Regions from separate parts of the Secundilactobacillus malefermentans genome, predicted to be linked through region 1. Evidence: predicted binding sites of a transcription regulator. Region 1 holds the regulator's gene; the other holds the start of a gene.
The links. Region 1 encodes NrdR, which represses ribonucleotide reductase genes. Its sites were predicted from a motif close to ACACNATATATNGTGT; they were not measured.
Positions count from the first base shown of each region.

Region 2: a site for NrdR is predicted at 5,390-5,405, ahead of nrdH (glutaredoxin-like protein NrdH). Genes of this name have one in related genera too.

Region 1 is NZ_CP042371.1:39,240-50,074, reverse strand. Features, by position in the region: gene murC (UDP-N-acetylmuramate--L-alanine ligase) at 1-215, shown strand, start outside; gene FGL90_RS00270 (Bax inhibitor-1/YccA family protein) at 306-1,007, shown strand; gene polA (DNA polymerase I) at 1,141-3,804, shown strand; gene mutM (DNA-formamidopyrimidine glycosylase) at 3,830-4,666, shown strand; gene coaE (dephospho-CoA kinase) at 4,668-5,279, shown strand; gene nrdR (transcriptional regulator NrdR) at 5,291-5,773, shown strand; gene FGL90_RS00245 (replication initiation and membrane attachment family protein) at 5,797-7,194, shown strand; gene dnaI (primosomal protein DnaI) at 7,199-8,122, shown strand; gene thrS (threonine--tRNA ligase) at 8,456-10,396, shown strand; ribosomal protein L20 leader region at 10,462-10,597, shown strand; gene infC (translation initiation factor IF-3) at 10,657-10,835, shown strand, end outside.
Region 2 is NZ_CP042371.1:1,519,895-1,530,729, reverse strand. Features, by position in the region: gene FGL90_RS07415 (cyclic-di-AMP receptor) at 1-175, opposite strand, end outside; gene tmk (dTMP kinase) at 195-833, opposite strand; gene FGL90_RS07405 (YaaL family protein) at 951-1,193, opposite strand; gene recR (recombination mediator RecR) at 1,208-1,807, opposite strand; gene FGL90_RS07395 (YbaB/EbfC family nucleoid-associated protein) at 1,831-2,145, opposite strand; gene dnaX (DNA polymerase III subunit gamma/tau) at 2,172-3,926, opposite strand; RNA gene ffs (signal recognition particle sRNA small type) at 4,064-4,150, opposite strand; gene tadA (tRNA adenosine(34) deaminase TadA) at 4,167-4,691, opposite strand; gene FGL90_RS07375 (class I SAM-dependent methyltransferase) at 4,698-5,300, opposite strand; gene nrdH (glutaredoxin-like protein NrdH) at 5,477-5,707, shown strand; gene nrdE (class 1b ribonucleoside-diphosphate reductase subunit alpha) at 5,830-7,995, shown strand; gene nrdF (class 1b ribonucleoside-diphosphate reductase subunit beta) at 8,025-9,002, shown strand; gene FGL90_RS07355 (hypothetical protein) at 9,289-9,882, opposite strand; gene FGL90_RS07350 (hypothetical protein) at 10,008-10,469, opposite strand.

The DNA of each region.
Region 1 (10,835 bases):
TTTTTAGCTCTGCAAGAGAAACGAGCGGAACAGTTTCAAGTAAAGATTTAGCAAAGAAAATTACTAAAGGTGGGGATATTTTAACAGTAGATAATATGTCGCCATTACTTGATTACCACGATGCTGTTGTCGTATTTATGGGTGCCGGTGACGTTCAGAAATATGAACGAGCATACGAGGATCTATTAAGCCATCTTTCACTAAAGAATAATTAAGGTCTTATAATTGATGTTGTAATTGATTGACTCACAAGTGATTGCATGATACTTTATCTCTTAATGTAAATGATAGATGGGGGTTTATGAATGAATAATTATGATGGTCGAAGAGTCGTTAATGCTGACGTTGGTCTGAACGCTTTTATGACGAAGATGTTTGCTTGGATGGGACTGGCAGTATTGGTTTCAGCAGGAACGTCGTTTGCAATTACACAGTTTTTTCCAAATTTCATGACGAACTTTAGCGGCGGAATGATTTGGATTCCGTTAATTATCTGGTTTGTTTTTCCCTTTTTGATTTCTTCACAAGCAATGAAAAATACGGGATTAAGTTTCATTTTCTTAATGATTTACGCGATGATTAGTGGTGGGGTATTTTCAATTTATACACTGATTTACACCAGCACCTCAATTGCGAGTGCTTTTGTAGCGAGTGCAGCAGTGTTCCTTGTTATGGCAGGATTTGGTGCCGTTACGAAACGTGATTTAACTAAATTAGGAACCCAGGCAACTGCGGCTTTAATTGCATTAATCGTTGTTATGATCATTAATTTATTTATCCAAAGTAGCTGGATTTCGATGGCCTTCTCTGCCATTGCAATCATTATTTTTACAATTTTGACTGCGACAGATACACAGCGGATGAAGAAGTTGTACATGCAAAATTCAGGTCAAGTCTCTGTATCCGGTTTGGCCATCATGGGCGCCCTACAACTCTACCTTGATTTTGTTAACCTATTCTTAAACATGTTACAAATTTTTGGCGGTATTGGTGGAAACCGAAATTAGTCATCAAATAAAGGCTATGTCATTTTATGACATAGCCTTTTTATTATATTTTATGAACTATCTCAAACATTTTTTCAGCCGAAAGGTGACGTAATTTGGTACACTTATATTTAGAAACTTTAAGGAGAAAATAATGGCTAAAGATAAATTGTTACTGATTGATGGAAATAGTGTTGCTTTTAAAGCGTTTTTTGCGCTGTACAATTCATTGAGCCGCTTTACAAATGAAGAAGGTTTGCACACAAATGCAATTTATGGATTCAATACAATGCTCGAACTGATGTTAAATCACGTAGAACCCACTAAGGTGTTGGTTGCCTTTGATGCAGGGAAAACGACCTTTAGGACGAAGATGTATTCTGATTACAAGGCTGGTCGAGCTAAAACACCAAGTGAATTCTCAGAACAAATGCCATATATCAAAGACCTACTCACGAGTCGGGGCATTAAGACTTATGAACTAAAAGATTATGAAGCAGATGACATCATCGGAACTTTGGCGCATGAGGCTGAAGAGGCAGGTATTCAAACGACGATTGTTACCGGAGATCGTGATTTAACACAACTAACCTCGGATCTAACAACCGTCTCTGTTTCTAAACGAGGAGTAACCGATGTTGAACATTACACCCCAGAGTTTGTGAAGGAAAAGTTGGGAATTACCCCAGAACAAATTATTGAGATGAAAGGGTTACAAGGCGACAATTCCGACAATTACCCTGGTGTTACTAAGGTTGGTCCTAAGACGGCTGTCTCCTTAATTCAGCAATTTGGCAGTATTCAAGGCGTTTATGATCATATAGATGATATTACTGCTAAAAAATTGAAGGAACATTTAATTGAGGATGAGGATAAAGCTTTTAGAGCGCGTCAATTAGCTACTATCAAACGTGATGCACCAATAAAAATCGGACTTGAAGACCTGACTTATGATGGGCCAGTGATGGAAAAGTTGATCGATTTTTACCAAAAGATGAATTTCCAATCATTTTTGAACAAATTAAGTGATCAAGGTGTAACCGGAACTGCAGTGGAAGTGGATTTAGAGGATATTTCGTATACAGTTTTAAATGAGTCCAATTTGGATGAAATATCTGACTTATCAGATGGTGCTGCCTTTTATCTAGAAATGCCAGAAGATAATTATCATACTTCACCAATGACCGGCTTCGTTATCGGGTCAGGGAACGAATGGTACGTTAGCCGAGATGTTGATTTGCTCACAAAATCGGAACTCAAAAGTTTTTTGCAGAATGACCAAATTACGAAGGACGTTTTTGACTTAAAGCGAACTTATGTTGGACTAAATCGATTAGGGGTCAAACTTTCATCTGTTGATTTTGATTTATTACTTTGCTCGTATTTACTGGATACAAATGACAATAATAATGATTTAGGTAAATTAGCTAAGCAACATGGGTATAAAGAAATTGAAACTGATGAAGAAGTTTATGGCAAGGGTGCAAAACGAGAAGTACCGCTAAATGATGATATTTTGTACAGCCATTTTGCCCGTAAAGAAAAAGCCATTCAAAAATTGAAACCTCAACTATATAAAGAACTGCAAGAAAACAATCAAATGGACTTATATTTAGATTTGGAACGACCTGTTGCGTTCGTTTTAGCCAGAATGGAAATTGCAGGTATTAAGGTCGATGCCGACCGACTTGAAAGCATGAAGAGTGTCTTCAAAGAAAAGCTTAGTGAAATAGAACTGACAATTTTTCAAGAGGCTGGAGAAGAATTCAATATTAGTTCACCAAAACAGTTGGGAAAAATTTTATTTGAAAAGTTACGACTACCGATTATTAAAAAAACTAAGACTGGATATTCTACTTCGGTAGATGTGTTAGAGAAACTTGCTGCTGATGCGCCCATAGCAGAGAATATTTTAAGGTATCGGCAAATCTCAAAAATTCAATCAACTTATGTGGAAGGTCTCCTAAAGGTCATTCATCCTGAGGATCAGAAGGTGCATACCCGTTATGTCCAAACTTTAACCCAAACGGGACGACTTTCATCGGTTGACCCTAATTTGCAAAATATTCCAGTTCGATCTGAAGAAGGACGACAGATTCGGCAAGCCTTTATTCCACATACGAAAGGTTGGCAGATTTTTTCATCTGACTATTCACAAATTGAATTACGGGTTTTGGCACATTTAACTGGTGATGAGAATTTACAGAATGCGTTTAAAAATGGTGAGGATATTCACGCAAGTACTGCTCGAAGGATTTTCCGATTAGCTCCAGATGCCGAAGTGTCTTCAAATATGCGGCGCCAAGCTAAGGCAGTTAATTTTGGAATAGTCTACGGAATTAGTGATTTTGGGCTTTCTCAGAATATCGGTATTACTCGAAAACAGGCTAAAGAGTTTATTGACACTTACTTTAACGAATATCCAGGTGTCAAGGAGTACATGGACGATATCGTTAAACAAGCTCGTGATCTAGGCTATGTCGAAACCATTTTACACAGACGGCGGTATCTTCCAGATATTAATGCTAGAAACTTTAACCAACGGAGCTTTGCCGAAAGAACCGCTATGAATACACCAATTCAAGGTAGTGCGGCAGATATTATTAAAGTTGCCATGATTGAAATGGATAAGGCATTAAAAAATATGGAAGCAACAATGCTTTTGCAGGTTCATGATGAATTGATTTTCGAAGCACCAGAAAGCGAAATTGAAACACTCAGTAAATTAGTACCAAGCATTATGGACTCAGCAATTAGTCTTGCCATACCTCTTAAAGTTGAAAGCCATTTTGGACCAACTTGGTACGACGCAAAATAATTATTTCTTTTGGGGGTAAAATAAGATGCCAGAATTACCTGAAGTTGAAACAGTTCGTCGTGGTTTAACGAATTTGGTGAAAAATGCCGTAATTAATAGTGTGGAGGTCAGATACCTTAAGATGGTTTCACCAGAATCTCCGCTTTTTGAACAGGCGTTGCAAGGGAAAACAATCGAAAGGATCGATCGTCGCGGGAAATACTTACTTTTTAGGTTTAACGATCATTTAACGATGGTTTCTCATCTGAGAATGGAAGGTAAGTATGATGTACAACCAGAGGGATCTGTGGTCACTAAGCACACCCATGTCATTTTTCACTTATCGGATGGTCGTGAGCTAAGGTACACAGATACAAGAAAATTCGGACGAATGCGATTGATTAATACCGGGGATGAAAGTGTCATTCCAGGGCTGAAAGCCATGGGACCCGAGCCAACGGAAAAAACGTTAAAACTCGATTATATGAAGAAAATTTTTCGAAAAAGTCACCGAACAATCAAACCATTCTTACTTGATCAAAGCAAAATCGCCGGATTGGGTAACATTTATGTTGATGAGACACTTTGGCTAAGTCAGATAAACCCACTACAACAGACGGATGAGCTACCGGATGAAAAGATTGCTGACCTGAGGGATGCTATTATTGATGAAATAGGTATTGCAATTAAAGGACACGGCACTACGGTACATTCCTTTTCAACTGCTTTTGGAGAGGCGGGTAATTTTCAGAATCATCTTCACGTTTATGGTAAGCAGGGGGAACCATGTGAGCGTTGTGGAACAACTATCGAGAAAATAAAGGTTGCACAAAGAGGCACGCATTTTTGTCCCCATTGTCAGCCAATTATAGGAGATAAATAACTTGAAGGTTATTGGATTAACGGGTGGAATTGCAACTGGAAAATCAACTGTTTCGAAAATTATTAGGGAACAAGGCATTTCAGTTGTGGATGCTGATGAAATTGCGAGACAATTAGTTGCTCCTGAATCGGAAGCACTAAAACAAATTATTAGCTATTTTGGAACTGATTATTTAAGTGAAACTGGCAAACTTAACCGCAAAAAATTAGGATTACTGGTTTTCACGAACCCTCAAAAGCTGATTGAGCTTAATAACATCATGAATCCACTGATAAAAGAAGAAATTAAAAGGCAGCTCAAGACCCTTTCAAATCAAGGGAAAAAGGTAGTCGTTCTCGATATGCCAACGTTATTTGAAGCGCACTTTGAAAACTTGGTAGATGAAATTACTGTTGTAGAAGTTCCTGAATCGGTTCAATTGGAGCGGCTGATGCGTCGGGATAATTCAATTAAAAGTGATGCCCAAAGCCGAATTGATAGTCAATTACCATTAAAAGAAAAAATTGCCAAGGCATCATTTGTCATTGACAATTCGCATGCTGTTGCGGAAACAAAAGCACAAGTGTTAAAATGGCTAGCAAGTGAAGAATTAGAGAATACCAAAAATAAATGAGGTGACAATTAATGCAATGCCCACACTGTCACCACAACGGTTCTAGAGTTGTTGATAGTCGTCCCACTGATGATGGACGTGTTATTAGACGACGTAGAGAATGCGAAAATTGTGGTTTCCGATTTACAACGTTTGAACGAGTGGAGGTTACACCACTTCTTGTTATCAAAAAGAATGGAACTCGAGAAGAATTCAGTAGAGAAAAAATATTACGAGGTATCATTCGGTCAGCAGAGAAACGTCCTGTTGGAATGGATGTCATGTCTAAAATTGTTGATGAAGTTGAAAATGAAGTTCGAGCTTTAGGTGAGAATGAAGTTTCAAGTCAACTAATTGGTGAGTTTGTTATGAAACGGCTAGTTGATGTGGATGAAATTGCTTATATCAGGTTTGCAAGTGTTTATCGGCAATTTAAAGATATGGGCGTTTTCTTCACAGAATTAAAAGGAATCATGGAACGAGATAAAGAAAAGAATACAAAAAAAGATAAGTAATTTGTAAAGGTGCGAAAAATCATATGGCTGATTCTTGGCAGCAACTAAATGCGAAAGACCATTTTAATATTCAAAGCAAGAGTCGTCTTTCAAACATTGACGAACAGGTTCTAAGCTTATTTTATGAACCAATAATTGGACCAGTTTCATTTTCATTAATTAATTGGCTTTGGACCCATTTTCAAATTGAGGGAAAGTCCGCTCAAGGACAAAATGTTGAATTACTGAAGACGCTTAATGTTGATTTGCCAACCCTTTATGAAGCACGTACAAAATTAGAGGCAGCGGGGTTACTTCGAACTTACGTTAGTGGAGTTCAAGGAACCCCGTTGTTCATATTTGAATTAATCGAGCCATTGAAACCAGATCAATTCTTCCAAGATGATTTATTGAGTATTTTATTACTCGATATTATCGGAGAAGATTCATACAAGAATTTAGCAAATGAATTCATTTTGACGACAGATATGCCTACAGATTCAAAAGATATTAGCAAAAGCTTTTTAGAAATTTTTCATGTAGCCAGCGATAAATTACAAACGAAGCCAGACTTAATTTCAAACATTGGGAATCAGGCCCAGCAAGTTTCCCAAAAAAGTGTACGGAAGGAAATTCAAGATGAAAATGATTTTGATTTCCAATTTTTGGCTGAAATTCTGCAAAAGTCATACGTAGATACAACGCAATTAAACGATTTTCGAACCTTAATTTTGACCGAACATATGCTGTATGGCTTGGATGAAACCGCAATGGCAAAAGTAATAACTGCAGCTACCGATATTGCGACTAATAAATTTAATCCTAATCGGTTAAAGACACTAATTTCTGAGCAATATGAGCGTCAAAGCAAATCCCCAGTTCATGAAAAAGTAGCTGAGTCTGATGAAGAGGCCGTTGCAAGTACAAATGAGAATTCATTTTCAGCAAAAGAAGTGGCACTTTTAAATTCAGTTAAATCCTATGATCCCGTTGATTTTTTAAATGGTATTAAACAAGAAACGGGTGGCTTTGTTACATCTGGAGAGCAACGAATTTTAAGAGAATTAGTTAGTCGTCAACTCTTTTCGACTGCTACTGTTAACGTCATGATTTTTTACATTTTAAATGATAGGGCGCTTCCAACACTAAATAAAAATTTGGTGGATACTATTGCAAATGATTGGTCACGAAGCAAGGTTAATAGCCCTGAGTCGGCATTAGCTGAGATTCATAATCATCAAAAGGGCAGAGATGGTGGATCACACAGTAAAAAGCGTACCCAAAGTGGTGCCCCGAAAAGGGTAGAAACACTACCAGATTGGGCAAAAGATGATTATACGCCGAAGCAACGAGCGCAGTCATTATCAAAGGCTGAAATTGCAGATTTGGACAAACAACTTTCAGAACTACAGAATCGAAATTCTGAAGAAAAGGGGGATTAGCTAAATGGATAACATAAGCGAGTCAATGAAACAGTGGATGGATCGAAACAAGCAAACGGAACATTATCGCCAGTTAATGGGTGAAGTTTATAAAAATCCTGACGTTTTAAAATTTATTTCTGACCATAAGTCTGAGTTAGATGAAGCTCATATTGATCGGTCTGCCGCAAAATTGTACGAGTACGTGACTGAAAAGCAAAAATTAGAACGCGGGGAAACAACCTTCGCTCCAGGCTATAAGCCGGAGCTTGTCATCAGTAATCATTTAGTCGATGTTGCATATACTCCAACTGAAGAAACTTTGGAAAGACAGCGAGTTAAGTCTGAAAAGCGTAGAGTGAAGTCAATTTCGATGCCAAAATTGGTTCAAACTGCAAACTTATCCGAATTTGATAAAGATCAGAATCGAGTTTCTGCATTAAGGGAAGCGATGACGTTCATTTCTAATTTTGAGGCTAGTCCCAAAAAATATCATCAGGGTTTGTATCTTTATGGCAGCTTTGGAGTTGGGAAAACCTATCTCTTGGGCGCTATCGCAAATCAGTTAGCACATGATGGTTTCAATACGACCTTGGTCCATTTCCCGAGTTTTGCGGTAGAAATGAAAAATTCAATTTCAACAAACAATGTTTCTGAAAAGCTTGAGGCTGTGAAACGGTCAAAAATATTAATGCTTGATGATATTGGTGCAGACACTGTTTCAGATTGGATTCGTGACGAAGTCTTAGCAGTTATCTTGGAGTACCGAATGCAAGAAGAGCTTCCCACATTCTTTTCCTCAAATCTTTCAATGGAGCGGCTTGAAAAAGAATATTTAACAGTTTCAAAAAAGAGTGAGGCACCCCTTAAAGCGAAGCGAATCATGCAACGGGTCCGCTTTTTATCTAAACAGATTGAGATGATTGGTGAGAATCGTCGGCCAAATTAATTTTAATTTTGGGTTGACGAATATTTATTCCGGTGGTTAAATGAGAATTGTAATATAAAAGCGAATGAGAGACACAATTCAATTATCGTAATTTCAGAGAGAATTAACCTAGTCTGTGAGTTGATTTATTGCGATTCTTGAGTTACCACTTTCAGATGCTGCTTGGTGGATAATATCAGGCCGGTTTGTAATCGTTAAAAGCATTAGAGGTTTTCTAATTATATTCTTAGAAAATAAAATCGGGTGGAACCACGCTATTAACGTCCCCAGTATGAGTTTATTCATGCTGGGGATTTTTGTGTTCCCTTCGATAAATAAAAGGAGAGAGATATTATGTCAGAGATTTCTATTAAGTTTCCAGATGGCAATGTAAAAAAGTTTGATCAATCAGCCTCTGCAAAAGATGTGGCTAAATCTATTTCAATCAGCCTTGCCAAAAAAGCAGTTTCAGCCAAGCTTGATGGTCAATTAGTTGACTACGAGGCACCTTTAAATCATGACGGTGCAATTGAAATTGTAACGGCTGATTCAGAAGATGGGTTAAAAGTGCTCCGCCAATCTGCTGCACTTTTGCTTAAATCAGTTTTGAAATCAAAATATCCTGAAATTCGATTTGGTGAAAGCTCAGCAGACGATGAGGGCTTTTACGTTGACACCGATAAAGATGATGGACAAGTAAGCGTTGATCAATTAGAAGAACTTGCAAGTGATATTGCCAAAGTAGTCAAAGCGGGTGAATCAATTGAACGCGAAGTGGTTGATAAGAAAGAAGCATTGAAGCGAGTTGATGGTGATCCTTATCAGACCCAACTCATCAATGAGCAAGCTAATGATGAAGTCGTTTTCTATAAAGTTGCTGGAAATAGCGTCTTAGGTGATGGTGTTCAACTCCCTAATTTGAAGTCATTAAAGCACTTTAAGCTTCTTTCAGTTGCTGGTGCTTATTGGGAAGGAAAATCTTCAAATCCAATGCTTCAACGGATTTACGGAACAGCATTCAACAGTGACGCAGACTTACAAGCTGATTTGAAACGACGACAGGAAGCACGTGAACGTGATCACCGTGTAATTGGGAATGATTTAGATTTGTTCTTCGTTGATCCTAAAGTTGGAGCCGGATTACCTTACTGGATGCCAAATGGTGCAACAATTCGTCGAACTATTGAACGATACATCATCGATAAGGAAGTTAATAATGGGTATCAACATGTTTACACGCCAGTTTTAGCTAACCTTAATCTATACAAGCAATCAGGACATTGGGATCATTATCGTGAAGACATGTTCCCACCAATGGACATGGGTGAGGGCGAAGAACTTGAATTACGTCCGATGAACTGTCCAAGTCATATTCAAATTTACAATCATCACATTCGCTCATATCGTGAATTACCATTACGTATTGCTGAACTTGGGATGATGCACCGTTATGAAAAATCTGGTGCCTTAAGTGGCTTGCAACGAGTTCGTGAAATGACATTGAATGATGGTCACACATTTGTTGCGCCTGATCAAATCCAGGATGAATTCAAAAAAATCTTGAACCTAATGGTGGATGTTTATCATGATTTCGATATCAACGATTACACGTTCCGTTTAAGTTATCGTGATCCAGAAAATACTGAAAAGTATTTCGATGATGATGAAATGTGGAACAAGGCACAAGAAATGTTGAAGGCCGCTATGGATGATCTTGGTTTAAACTATGTCGAAGCTGAAGGTGAAGCTGCATTTTACGGTCCAAAGCTTGATGTACAAACTAAGACGGCTATGGGAAATGAAGAAACGCTATCTACCATCCAACTTGATTTCATGTTACCTGAAAGATTTGATTTACATTACGTCGGTTCCGATGGTGAAGAACATCGTCCAGTTATGATCCATAGAGGTCTTGTTTCAACTATGGAACGTTTCGTCGCCTACCTAACAGAAATTTATAAGGGCGCTTTCCCAACTTGGTTAGCACCTAAGCAAGTAACAATCATTCCAGTCAGCGAAGAGAAACATGGTGATTACGCTGAAGGTTTGCGCAAGGAAATGGCTGCTGCTGGCATCCGCGTTGATGTTGATCGTCGTGGAGAAAAAATGAACTATCTGATTCGTGATGCACAAACGCACAAGGTGCCTTACACAGTTGTTGTTGGTGATGCCGAAGTTTCAGATAGTAGCGTCAGTGTTCGTAAATATGGTGAACAGGATTCTATTTCTAAATCAAGTGCTGACTTCTTAAAACAAGTTCTTGATGATGTTGCAAGTTATAGTCGAGAAGAATAGGCTTAACGAAAGTAACAAAGTAGCTTCTTGACAATTATGGAATTACTTGGTAGTATTAAAAAGTTGAGAAAAAGTAGAGGCTCCCGCTTCTCGCCTTAATAATTTTAGATTGTTGGGCAAAATACGATTAAACCTGAATTTTCGCAAGAATGACAGGACTTAATTTGGCGGGCGCAAAAGCGCTCGCCTTTTTATTTTAATTAATGAGTCAAGCTGCGTTTCTCAAAATCACTTGGAGGTGAATAACCATAGCAAACGATATGTTAGTTAATGAAGGCATTCGTGCCCGGGAAGTTCGTTTGATTGCAGGCGATGGTGAACAATTAGGAATTAAGAGCAAGCAGGACGCTCTTAAATTAGCTGAAGATGCTGAATTAGATCTTGTTTTAGTTGCTCCTAAAGCGAAGCCACCGGTTGCTCGTATTATGGATTACGGTAA
Region 2 (10,835 bases), 550 kb from region 1:
CACTTAGAACCTCTTCGACTCGTTCATCCTCAATTCCAATCATGAACGTTGTATTCCCAGACTTTAGAAATCCACCAGTTGATGAAAGTCGGGTTGCCCTCACGTCATCATCAATAAATTGGTTGCTTAGGCGATTTGCATCTTTATCTTGTACGATTGCAATAATCAATTTCATAATCTTCAAACCTCCAATTTTATTGGTTGTTTAATTCTGATATTAGCAAATTCATTGTTTCTTTAGCAACCTCTTCGACAGGTCTAGTTGCGTCAATAACTTTAATTCGATCTTGGTTCGCTTTTGCAAGCTCTAAATAAGCAGCGTGAACGCGTTCGTGGAATGCTTGTTTCTCTAAATCTAGTCGATCAACTCGACTTGCGGTGCGGTGGAGCTTAATTCGCTCTAATCCAACTTCAACTGGCACTTCAAAATAAAGCGTCAAATTGGGGGTTAAGCCATTTGTTGCAAATAGGTTCATATTTGCGACTTCTTCTTCGCCAATAGAGCGACCGGCGCCCTGGTAGGCAACGGAACTATCAACATACCGATCACAAAAAACAACTTTTCCAGCATTTAACGCTGGTAGGATCGTTTCGGCAAGATGTTGTCGTCTTGCCGCTGCATATAGTAACGCCTCAGTACGAGCATCCATTTCAGTATTTTCACGGTCCAAAATAACTTCCCGAATTTTCTCTGAAATTCGATTTCCACCAGGTTCTCTGGTCAGTATCATCCCGTTTCCTAGACGACTCCTTAGTTGCTCCGAAATCATGTTCAAAACGGTTGTTTTACCTGCCCCATCGGGTCCTTCAAACGTAATAAATTTACCAGTCAATTTCAATAACCCCATTTTTAATTGATGATTTAATTGTACTTTATCTGTTAATTGATGTCTATTTGGATTGTTAACAACTTAATTTCTAAATAAAAGGAGCTAGTGATTTCTAGCTCCTTAATCCGTATAAACGGTTGCTTGTATTCGATTACTTCGAGTTCCTCTGCGCCTAGCCTCACGAAACAAAAACTCATACTTCTGCTTTGCGATTGCGGTCTGCGCAACGACTTCACCATTGTCCTCTTGAATCGCTTCTTCCGTCTGTCTGGCATGATCCCATTCAGACTTTACGGTTCCAATTAAATCTAATAGCTTTTCATCATAACTTTTTCTTAGCTGCTGCTTGTTTCGCTGAAACATTTCTCAGTCTCCAATCAAATTTCAGTTCTGCCCTCAACCGCCTTTGAAAGCGTCATCTCATCAGCATATTCTATGTCACTACCCACAGAAAGTCCGTGTGCCAATCTAGTAACTTTGATTCCGGCAGGCTTAATTAAACGTGAAATATACATTGCCGTCGCCTCACCTTCAGGAGTGGCGTTTGTCGCAACAATAACTTCCGTAATGGACTTGTTAGTTTGAAGCCGTTTAAGCAGGCTTGAAATATTAATATCTTCAGGACCTTTACCTTCAATTGGTGATAAAACGCCATTTAAAACGTGGTATAAACCATGAAAATCGCGCATTCGCTCCATTACCATGATGTCTTTTACCTGCTCCACAACCAAAACCTGACTTTGATCACGACTTTTATCCCGACAAATTTCACAAGGATCTTGTTCAGTAATATTGCCACAAATTGAACACGTTGTCAGATCTTTCTTGGTTGAGATTAATGACTTAGCAAATTCAGAAACATCCTCGTTGTCCATATCTAACGTATAAAATGCCAATCTGGTAGCCGTTTTACTCCCAATACCAGGTAATTTCATGTAACTTTCTATTAACTTTGCAATTGGTTCTGGATACTGCATTTTTTCTACCTCAATCTCGTCAATTACATTCCAGGAAGTCCCTTAGTGTATTTACCCATTGTCTCTTCAGTCGCCTTATCAACCTTTTCTAAAGCATCGTTAACCGCGGCCAACACGAAATCTGAAAGCATATCAGGGTCATCAGGATCGATTGCTTCTGGATTAATTGTCAAATCTTTCATCCTCCGCTCGCCAGTAAACGTTGCCTTTACCATCTCATCTGGTGCAACTCCGGTAAATTCTTGTTTATTTAAAGTTTCCTGTTCCTCGCCCATTTTTTTCTGTATTTGGCGCATTTGCTTCATCATATTACCCATGTTTCCCATTCCACGCATCATAATCTCAAATTCCCTTCATTTTTAGGTTAGTCTTTTTTTATATCTACTATATCTGTACCAAATAGTTCGGTGGCTTTCGTCACCACGGGATCCTCAACCGGTTTGGCTTCATCCTCTTTTGACTCATTTGCGGTACCATTTTCAGAACTTTCAACTGAACTTTGTCCCACTTCTTGTTTGTGTTGAACAATGTAATCTTTTCTAATCTGTGGCCACTGATCCTTTGGTACAAAGACAATGGTTGGCACTCGACCAATCAATCTATCCAGGCCATTTTCTAGTGCATCTAATAGTTCTTTATCAATGGTTGCTCGTTGAAAGAGGAACGAATAATCAAAGGCTACGATGACCCCATTTTTGCTGGCCGCCACTGGTTCGGAAACGTGCATGACTGCCCGTTGGGTGACTGATAATATCTGCATTAAATCTGGCCATATCTGCTGTAATTCTGCTAAATCTTCTCTGGCAGCTGAGTCTAAAACCGGATAAACTTTTGCCAAATTAACTCGAATTTCATGTTTGGTACTTGTTGCCTTTTTAGGCTTATCGATTGTTTTAATGGTGTTGGCTGATTGTCCAGCATCCTTCTGATTTGCAACAAGCTTTGACACTGTTTCCTTCAGTTGTGTTACTTGCCTTTCCAAAGTGGTCACTTCTTGGCTCTGATTACCAGAAGTTGTGCCTTCCACTGGCGCCTTCTTTATTTGCGCCAGCTGAATCGTTAACACTTCTAAGTATATATCAGGATGATTCGTGAGCCTCATCTGAGACTGAATATTATTTAAAATATTAATGATTTTAAATAAGTCGTCAGCTGATAACTGTTCGGAAAACTGCTTCACATCGTCGGGAACTTCGCCCAGTTCACTATCTGCAACAATTTCTGGTGCTTGCTGATATAAAAGCAAATTTCTCATATAGTCGAGTAAATCTTCAATGAAGCGGTGCGCATCCTTTCCCTCCTCCAAGACTTTTTGAAGGGTCACGAGTGCATCGGTTGTCTTCATTTGAATCACTTGGCTAATATAAGTCGACAATAGCCCCTTTTCAACGGAACCAGTTACAAGCAACGCATTATTCAGCGTAATTTCATTGTCGCCAAACGACAGGGCTTGATCTAAAATGCTCAGCGCATCCCGCATTCCGCCTTCAGCAGCTTTGGCAATCACCTTTAACGCCTGATCATCATAAGTGACTTGTTTTTCATCAAGAATATATTTCATCCGCTTAAAACTGTCAGCAGCCTTAATTCTTCTGAAATCAAATCGCTGCGTTCGTGAAATAATCGTGGCAGGAATTTTATGAGGCTCCGTCGTTGCCAGAATAAAAATGACGTTTGCTGGCGGCTCTTCCAACGTTTTTAGTAATGCGTTAAAAGCTCCTGTAGATAACATATGAACTTCATCAATAATATATACTTTATAATCAGCTTCGGTGGGCGTGTATTTTGCTTTATCGCGAATATCCCGAATTTCTTCAACACCATTATTCGATGCCGCATCAATCTCGATGACATCGTTCAATGTTCCCCGCGTGATTGCCTTACAAGTATCACATTCGTTGCAGGGTTCCCCATCCTTTAAAAAATGACAGTTAACTGCTTTAGCAAAGATTTTCGCTGCCGAGGTTTTACCAGTGCCTCGAGGTCCTGCAAATAGATAGGCATGACTAGTCTGCTTGGTAATCAAGGCATTTTTTAGCGTTTGCGTAATCAGTTCTTGGCCGATTATTTCATCAAAACGTTGCGGGCGCCATACCCGATATAATGCTTGGTAGCTCATGCTCTTACCCCTTTGTCATTCACTGTTTTCGAATACCTAACTAGTGTATTATACTGCGATTAAAATGCAATTCCAATGACACAAACTTATAAGATACTAAAAAAGGCTGGAACCTAGTCCAACCCCTTCACTATCTATCAAACTTGGAGCACAAAGCAAAGCAAACTTAGTGCTGCTTCCTTCCGGACCTGACACGATTCGTAAGTCTACCTTTGCTCCAAGGCCTTTCGGCAACTATAATCATAACTTATTATTCAAAGAATTACCAGTTTTTTCACCACCAGCACGTTGCTTTTTTAAGAATTTTCTTTTTCTTCTAGCCGCTCTAAAGAAAGACTGCATTTGTGACGTCGCCTCATCCGCAAGCAGTCCCTCTTCAACCTGAACCTGATGATTAAACCTGTCATCCGATAAGAGTTCATACAGTGATTTAACGGTGCCTGCTTTAGGATTTCGTGCGCCAAAATAGAGCGTTTTAATTTGGGAGTTGATGAGCGCACCACTGCACATTGGACAAGGTTCAACCGTGACGTAGAGATCACAATCAATTAAGCGCCAACTTTTTAAGACGTGATTAGCTTCCATAATGGCAATCATCTCTGCGTGAGCACCAGCCTCGTTCGAATGTTCTCGCAAATTGTGGCCCCTGCCTATAATTTTATTATCATGAACGACAACCGCCCCGATCGGCACCTCCCCAATTAAAGCAGCTTGCTTTGCCTCATCTAGCGCAGCCCGCATGAATCTGGTTTTATTTTCTTCCATCAATACCTATTCCTTTACACTATCCAATATATAATAACCTTTGTCTTTTTTGATGACTTCACAGTTACCAAAAACTTCAGTCATCAATTTCTTTGCTGAAGGGGCGCCCTGCTTTTTTTGCAAAACGACATTCAAATGACCACCCACTACTAAATGGTCGGATGCTCCAGAAAGCATGTCATCCACGACCTGTTTACCAGCTCTTACGGGTGGATTGGTTAATATTGCTGCATATTTTTTAGTCACCTGACTGTAAATATCCGATGTGAAAATGGTGACATTTTTAATGTTATTTTCGCTTGCATTCATTTTTGCCAAATGAAGCGCACGTTCATTGACGTCGGCCATATCAATTTGACGATTGGCGTATTTTTTAGCAACTGATAGACCAATTGGCCCGTATCCTGTGCCTAAATCGAGAATATCACCTTTGGGCAAATCAGCTAACGTTGCGTTATCTATTAGAACTCGTGAGCCAAAATCAATGGTTCGCTTTGAGAACACGCCATTATCCGTTACAAACTTCAAAACGTTCCCTAGTAAAGTAAATTCAAAATGTTTCTCTTCGTGAGCAACATCCGGATTATGCGAATAATAATGATCTGTCATTTTTTAAAATTCCTTTCAAATCTTAGTCGTTTTTCTAAATCCTATCAGAAAGCCCTTTCAGCTATATTTGGTGTTTACACATTAGAAAAACACAAAATATGGTGGGTATTTCTGTTGTTTTTTTCAAAATCTAGTGTACACTTTAGTTATTAGTTAATTCGTTGGGAGGAATTATTATGGCTAAAGTTGTTGTTTATTCAAAGAATAATTGTATGCAGTGTAAGATGACAAAGCGTTTTCTTTCGGAACACAACGTTCCATTTGAAGAAAGAAATATTAATGTTGAACCACAATATATAGACTATCTTAAGCAAAAAGGTTTCCAATCAGTTCCTGTTATAGAAGCAGAAGGCCAACCGTTAATCTCTGGTTTCCAACCCGATATGCTTAGCAAGATAGCTGGCTAAGAAAACTACTAAATTGTATTAACATAATACATAGTAGACTAAACCGGGCAACGATGCTATGAAAATTCATGGCATCGGCCTTTTTTATTTTAACTAAAACTAATTAGAAAGAGGATTGCATTATGACTTTAAAAAATTTGAAGGACGTTACCTATTACGACCTTAATAACGAAATCAATATCCCAGTAGATGGGCAGATTCCATTACAGAAAGATCAGGAAGCACTCCAAGCATTTTTAAAACAAAACGTTGAGCCAAACATGTACTCATTTAATTCTCTGAGAGAACGATTCGATTACCTATTAGATAATGATTACATTGAATCTGAATTCTTTAACAAGTATGATTTTAGCTTCATTGAAAAACTCTACGACTACCTAAAGAAACAAGACTTCCACTTTAAGTCTTTCATGGCCGCTTATAAATACTATGCACAATACGCACTAAAGACTGATGATGGCGATTACTATCTTGAAAACTTTACCGATCGTGCCGCACTTAATGCACTTTATTTTGCCGACGGTGACGAAGACCTGGCCATGAATCTCGCTGACGAAATTATTCACCAACGATATCAACCTGCAACCCCTAGTTTCTTAAATGCGGGCCGTAAGCGTCGTGGTGAACTCGTTTCTTGTTTCCTCATTCAGACAACAGACGATATGAACACCATTGGTCGAACAATCAATTCGGCCCTCCAACTGTCAAGAATCGGTGGCGGAGTTGGTATTAATTTATCAAATCTTCGTGGTGCCGGCGATCCAATTAAGCACATTGAAGGCGCTGCTAGTGGCGTTGTCCCAGTCATGAAACTTCTTGAGGATAGCTTTTCATATTCCAATCAATTAGGCCAACGACAAGGTGCCGGCGTCGTTTATTTAAGCGTCTTTCATCCTGATATCATCGACTTCTTAGCTGCCAAAAAGGAAAACGCCGATGAAAAAATTAGGTTAAAGACTCTATCACTTGGAATTACAGTTCCGGATAAGTTTTATGAACTGGCCAAAGCAGATGACGATATGTACTTATTCAGTCCTTATGACGTTGAGCGCGAATACGGCACACCATTCTCCTACGTTGATATTACAAAAGAATACGACAACATGGTCGCAAACGATAGGATTCATAAGAAAAAGCTTTCTGCTCGGGAACTTGAAACCGAGATTGGTAAATTACAACAAGAATCTGGCTATCCTTACATTATTAACATCGATATGGCTAACCGAGATAATCCAATCGATGGTAGAATCGTCATGAGTAATTTGTGTTCAGAAATACTTCAGGTTCAATCTCCATCAACTGTGGATAACCAACAGAAATACGTTAACCTTGGCCGAGATATTTCATGTAACCTCGGTTCTACCAACATTCTCAATTTGATGAACAGCCCCCATTTTGGCGAATCTGTTGAAACAATGGTTAGAGCCCTCACCTTTGTAACGGATCATTCAGATATCGATGTTGTTCCGTCAATTCAAAACGGAAACAAATTGGCTCACACCATTGGTCTTGGTGCTATGGGACTTCACAGCTTTTTAGCTAAAAATCAAATTTATTACGGTTCAAAAGTTTCTCTAGACTTTGTCAATGTTTACTTCATGCTACTTAATTACTGGACCCTCAAAGCCTCTAATGAAATTGCAAAGGAACGCCATGAAACTTTCTACAATTTTGAGAAGAGTGATTACGCATCAGGAAAATATTTTGATAAGTACGTCACTAAAGATTGGGGCCCAGAATCTGACGAAGTAAAGGCCCTCTTCAAAGATATTTTTATTCCAACAGAAGACGACTGGAAAGCTTTAAAAGAGGCAGTTATGAAGGATGGCCTTTACCATCAAAACAGATTAGCAGTTGCACCAAACGGCTCAATTTCGTATATTAATGATACAACCGCTAGTTTGCATCCAATCATTAATCGAATTGAGGAACGCCAAGAAAAGAAGATTGGTAAAATTTATTATCCAGCGCCATACCTTTCAAATGAAACGATGCCATATTACATGTCCGCATACGACATGGATATGCGAAAGGTCATCAACGTATATGCTGCTGCTCAAAAGCATGTGGATCAAGGAATGAGTCTCACCCTCTTTATGCGTTCAACAATTCCAGAAGGCCTTTATGAATGGAAAAATGGCCGAACAGATAAAATGACGACCCGTGATTTAAGTATTTTAAGGAACTATGCCTATCGAAAGGGCATCAAATCAATTTATTACGTTCGAACATTTACCGATGATCAAGACGAAATTGGGGCAAACCAATGCGAGAGTTGCGTTATTTAGTTGTTAATTTAATTTAAGGGAGAATGAAAATGTCTGAAGAAAATTATGAAGCAATTAATTGGAACCAAATTTCTGATCAAATAGATAAAGCCACCTGGGAAAAACTCACGGAACAATTTTGGCTAGATACGCGAATTCCAATCTCAAATGATTTGGCCGATTGGCGGACACTTGATGATGACCATAAATGGGTTGTAGGACACGTTTTTGGTGGCTTAACCCTATTAGATACCTTACAGTCTCAGGATGGTATGGCGGCACTCCGTCGCGATGTTCGGACACAACACGAAACTGCCGTGCTTAACAATATTCAATTTATGGAATCAGTCCATGCTAAAAGTTATTCATCAATTTTCTCAACTTTAAATACACCTGACGAAATTGATGAAATATTTAACTGGAGTGATACAGAGGAATTTCTTCAAAATAAAACCCGTCGAATTTACAATCTTTATCATGACGACGCAAACCCACTTAAGAAAAAGATTGCGAGTGTTTTCTTAGAGACATTTTTATTCTACTCTGGATTCTTCACCCCACTTTACTATCTTGGCCATAACAAGCTCGCCAACGTCGCAGAAATCATTAAACTAATTCTGCGTGACGAATCAGTCCATGGTACTTACATTGGCTACAAATTCCAAATCGCCTTTAATGAAATCAGCGAAAATGAACAACAAGAATTAAAGGATTGGATGTACAACTTCTTGTATGACTTATACAACAATGAAGAAAAGTACACTCACCTCGTTTATGATAAGGTTGGCTGGACAGATCAAGTGCTTACTTTCATTCGATATAATGCAAATAAAGCCCTCATGAACTTAGGCCAGGATCCTCTCTTCCCAGATACAGCTGAAGATGTTAACCCCATCGTCATGAATGGTATCTCTACTTCAACGGCTAACCACGATTTCTTCTCTCAAGTAGGTAATGGCTACTTGCTTGGTGATGTAGAAGCAATGGATGATGCTGATTACAACGTTAAAGATCCTGATGATAAGTAACTAAATACCAAAAATAGGACAATTCAGAATAAAATCTGAATTGTCCTATTTGTTTTGTCGAGATATAAAAAGCAAGCCAATAATAATGAAGGGTGAGCCCTTTGCTATTATGATAGCTAAACATATGTTAAGAAATAATAGTTACATCGATGATTGAACTTGGGGAATTTTATCGGACATACCATCCCAGGACAAAGGTACATTCATATTCCAACTTTGTTTAGCTAATAATTAATACTAGCGAACCCACCAAGTCACCTTGATGAGCTCAAACTATTAATTATTATTAATTAGTAGAATGTTCAGCATTAAATTTAGCTAAATATGCTGCATATGAATCGTTAAATTCTTTCTGTGCCTTATTATATGCAGCATCTGATTTTTTAGAATAGGCAGTGACTCTAGCATCGGATTTCCATTTTCCAGAAGATTTGCCTGAAGGATCGTCGGCGGCAGAAGGTCCATCAAATCCGTCAGGATTATATCCCTCATAACTAGTAGTCTTGGTAGTTTTAACTGGCTTACTTGCTAAATAACCACGCCAGATCCAACCCTTGATACCATTCTTTTTGTTCTTAATGTAGTAGTAAACAGCTTTATGGCCATTACTCTTTTTAACCGTAACAGACTGGTTAGTTGTCCAAGCAGTCTGTTTATAGTTAGCACCTTTATGATTCCAGTGCTTTAAAGAACGAGTGGTGTAAATCAAGCCCTTCTTACTGTACTTAGTATAAGTATGCTTGAAGTAGTGATGTTTAAGTTGCTTAGCAGCATAAACATGAGATTTGTAAACCTTAGCTTTAGCAGAAGCGTCAGAGACACCAGCGATCATAAAGAAAGCCATAATTGCAACAACGATTAACATTAATTTCTTTTTCATAATTAAATTCCCCCAAAGGATTGTGAGTTTAGTAGTATTATTGTTCAAACATTGATTACTACTAATTGTTAAATAAAATAAGTCCGATGTTCGAGACTTACAAATGAACATGGAAATTTGTTAAACTATTTGTGAACATAATAATAATACGTGTCAGGTTTCGTAACTGAAGTGTTGTAATATCCAAGTGCCTTCTTGCCATTATGATGAACTGGTTTCATTTCCATAGGTTGATTGTATGGACCATTCTTTTTTGTCGTTACACCTGTAAATTCGTAATGCTTAGTTTTATATCTGTACAGCATATAGCTAATAGCAAATTTGAATGTTTTTGAATGCTTACCTTTAGGTGACATAGTCAGATAATAAGAGGTTTTATTGAATTTATAAGTCCAACGAACTTTGGTTTTTGTTTTTCCATACTTCAAATACCCAGTTCTCCATGTTCCTCGCAGCACCTTAGGCATTGTCTTATATGCACGATACGTTTTATCCGCCGATACATTAGTCGTTTGCGTCACCGCACCTGCAGCAAACGTTAATCCAAAACTTAATGCAATTATTAATACAATATTTTTTAACTTCATGATGAATCCCCAAAAGTATTGTGAATTTAGTTAACAACAATAATAAAGCTATAACTTGATGAAAACCCCAATTTACCAAAAACACTGATATCTTTATTTTTCCCCTCTCCCCTATGAATTGTGCCTACTCAAATTAAAATATGTCCATTCTACTGTGATTAATATCAATTAAAAGAATCAAAGATAATCTCACGAGCTATTTTAATAGTAGTATTCAATACAACTATCAACAGAAGTTGAAAAATTCCACCTATAGTTATATTCGTTACATCTAATATTATCAAATACAGAAAAAAACATCAATACAATCATATATAGCGTACAAAGTAACATTATTTTATGTACTTAACTTTGCTACCCTATGCG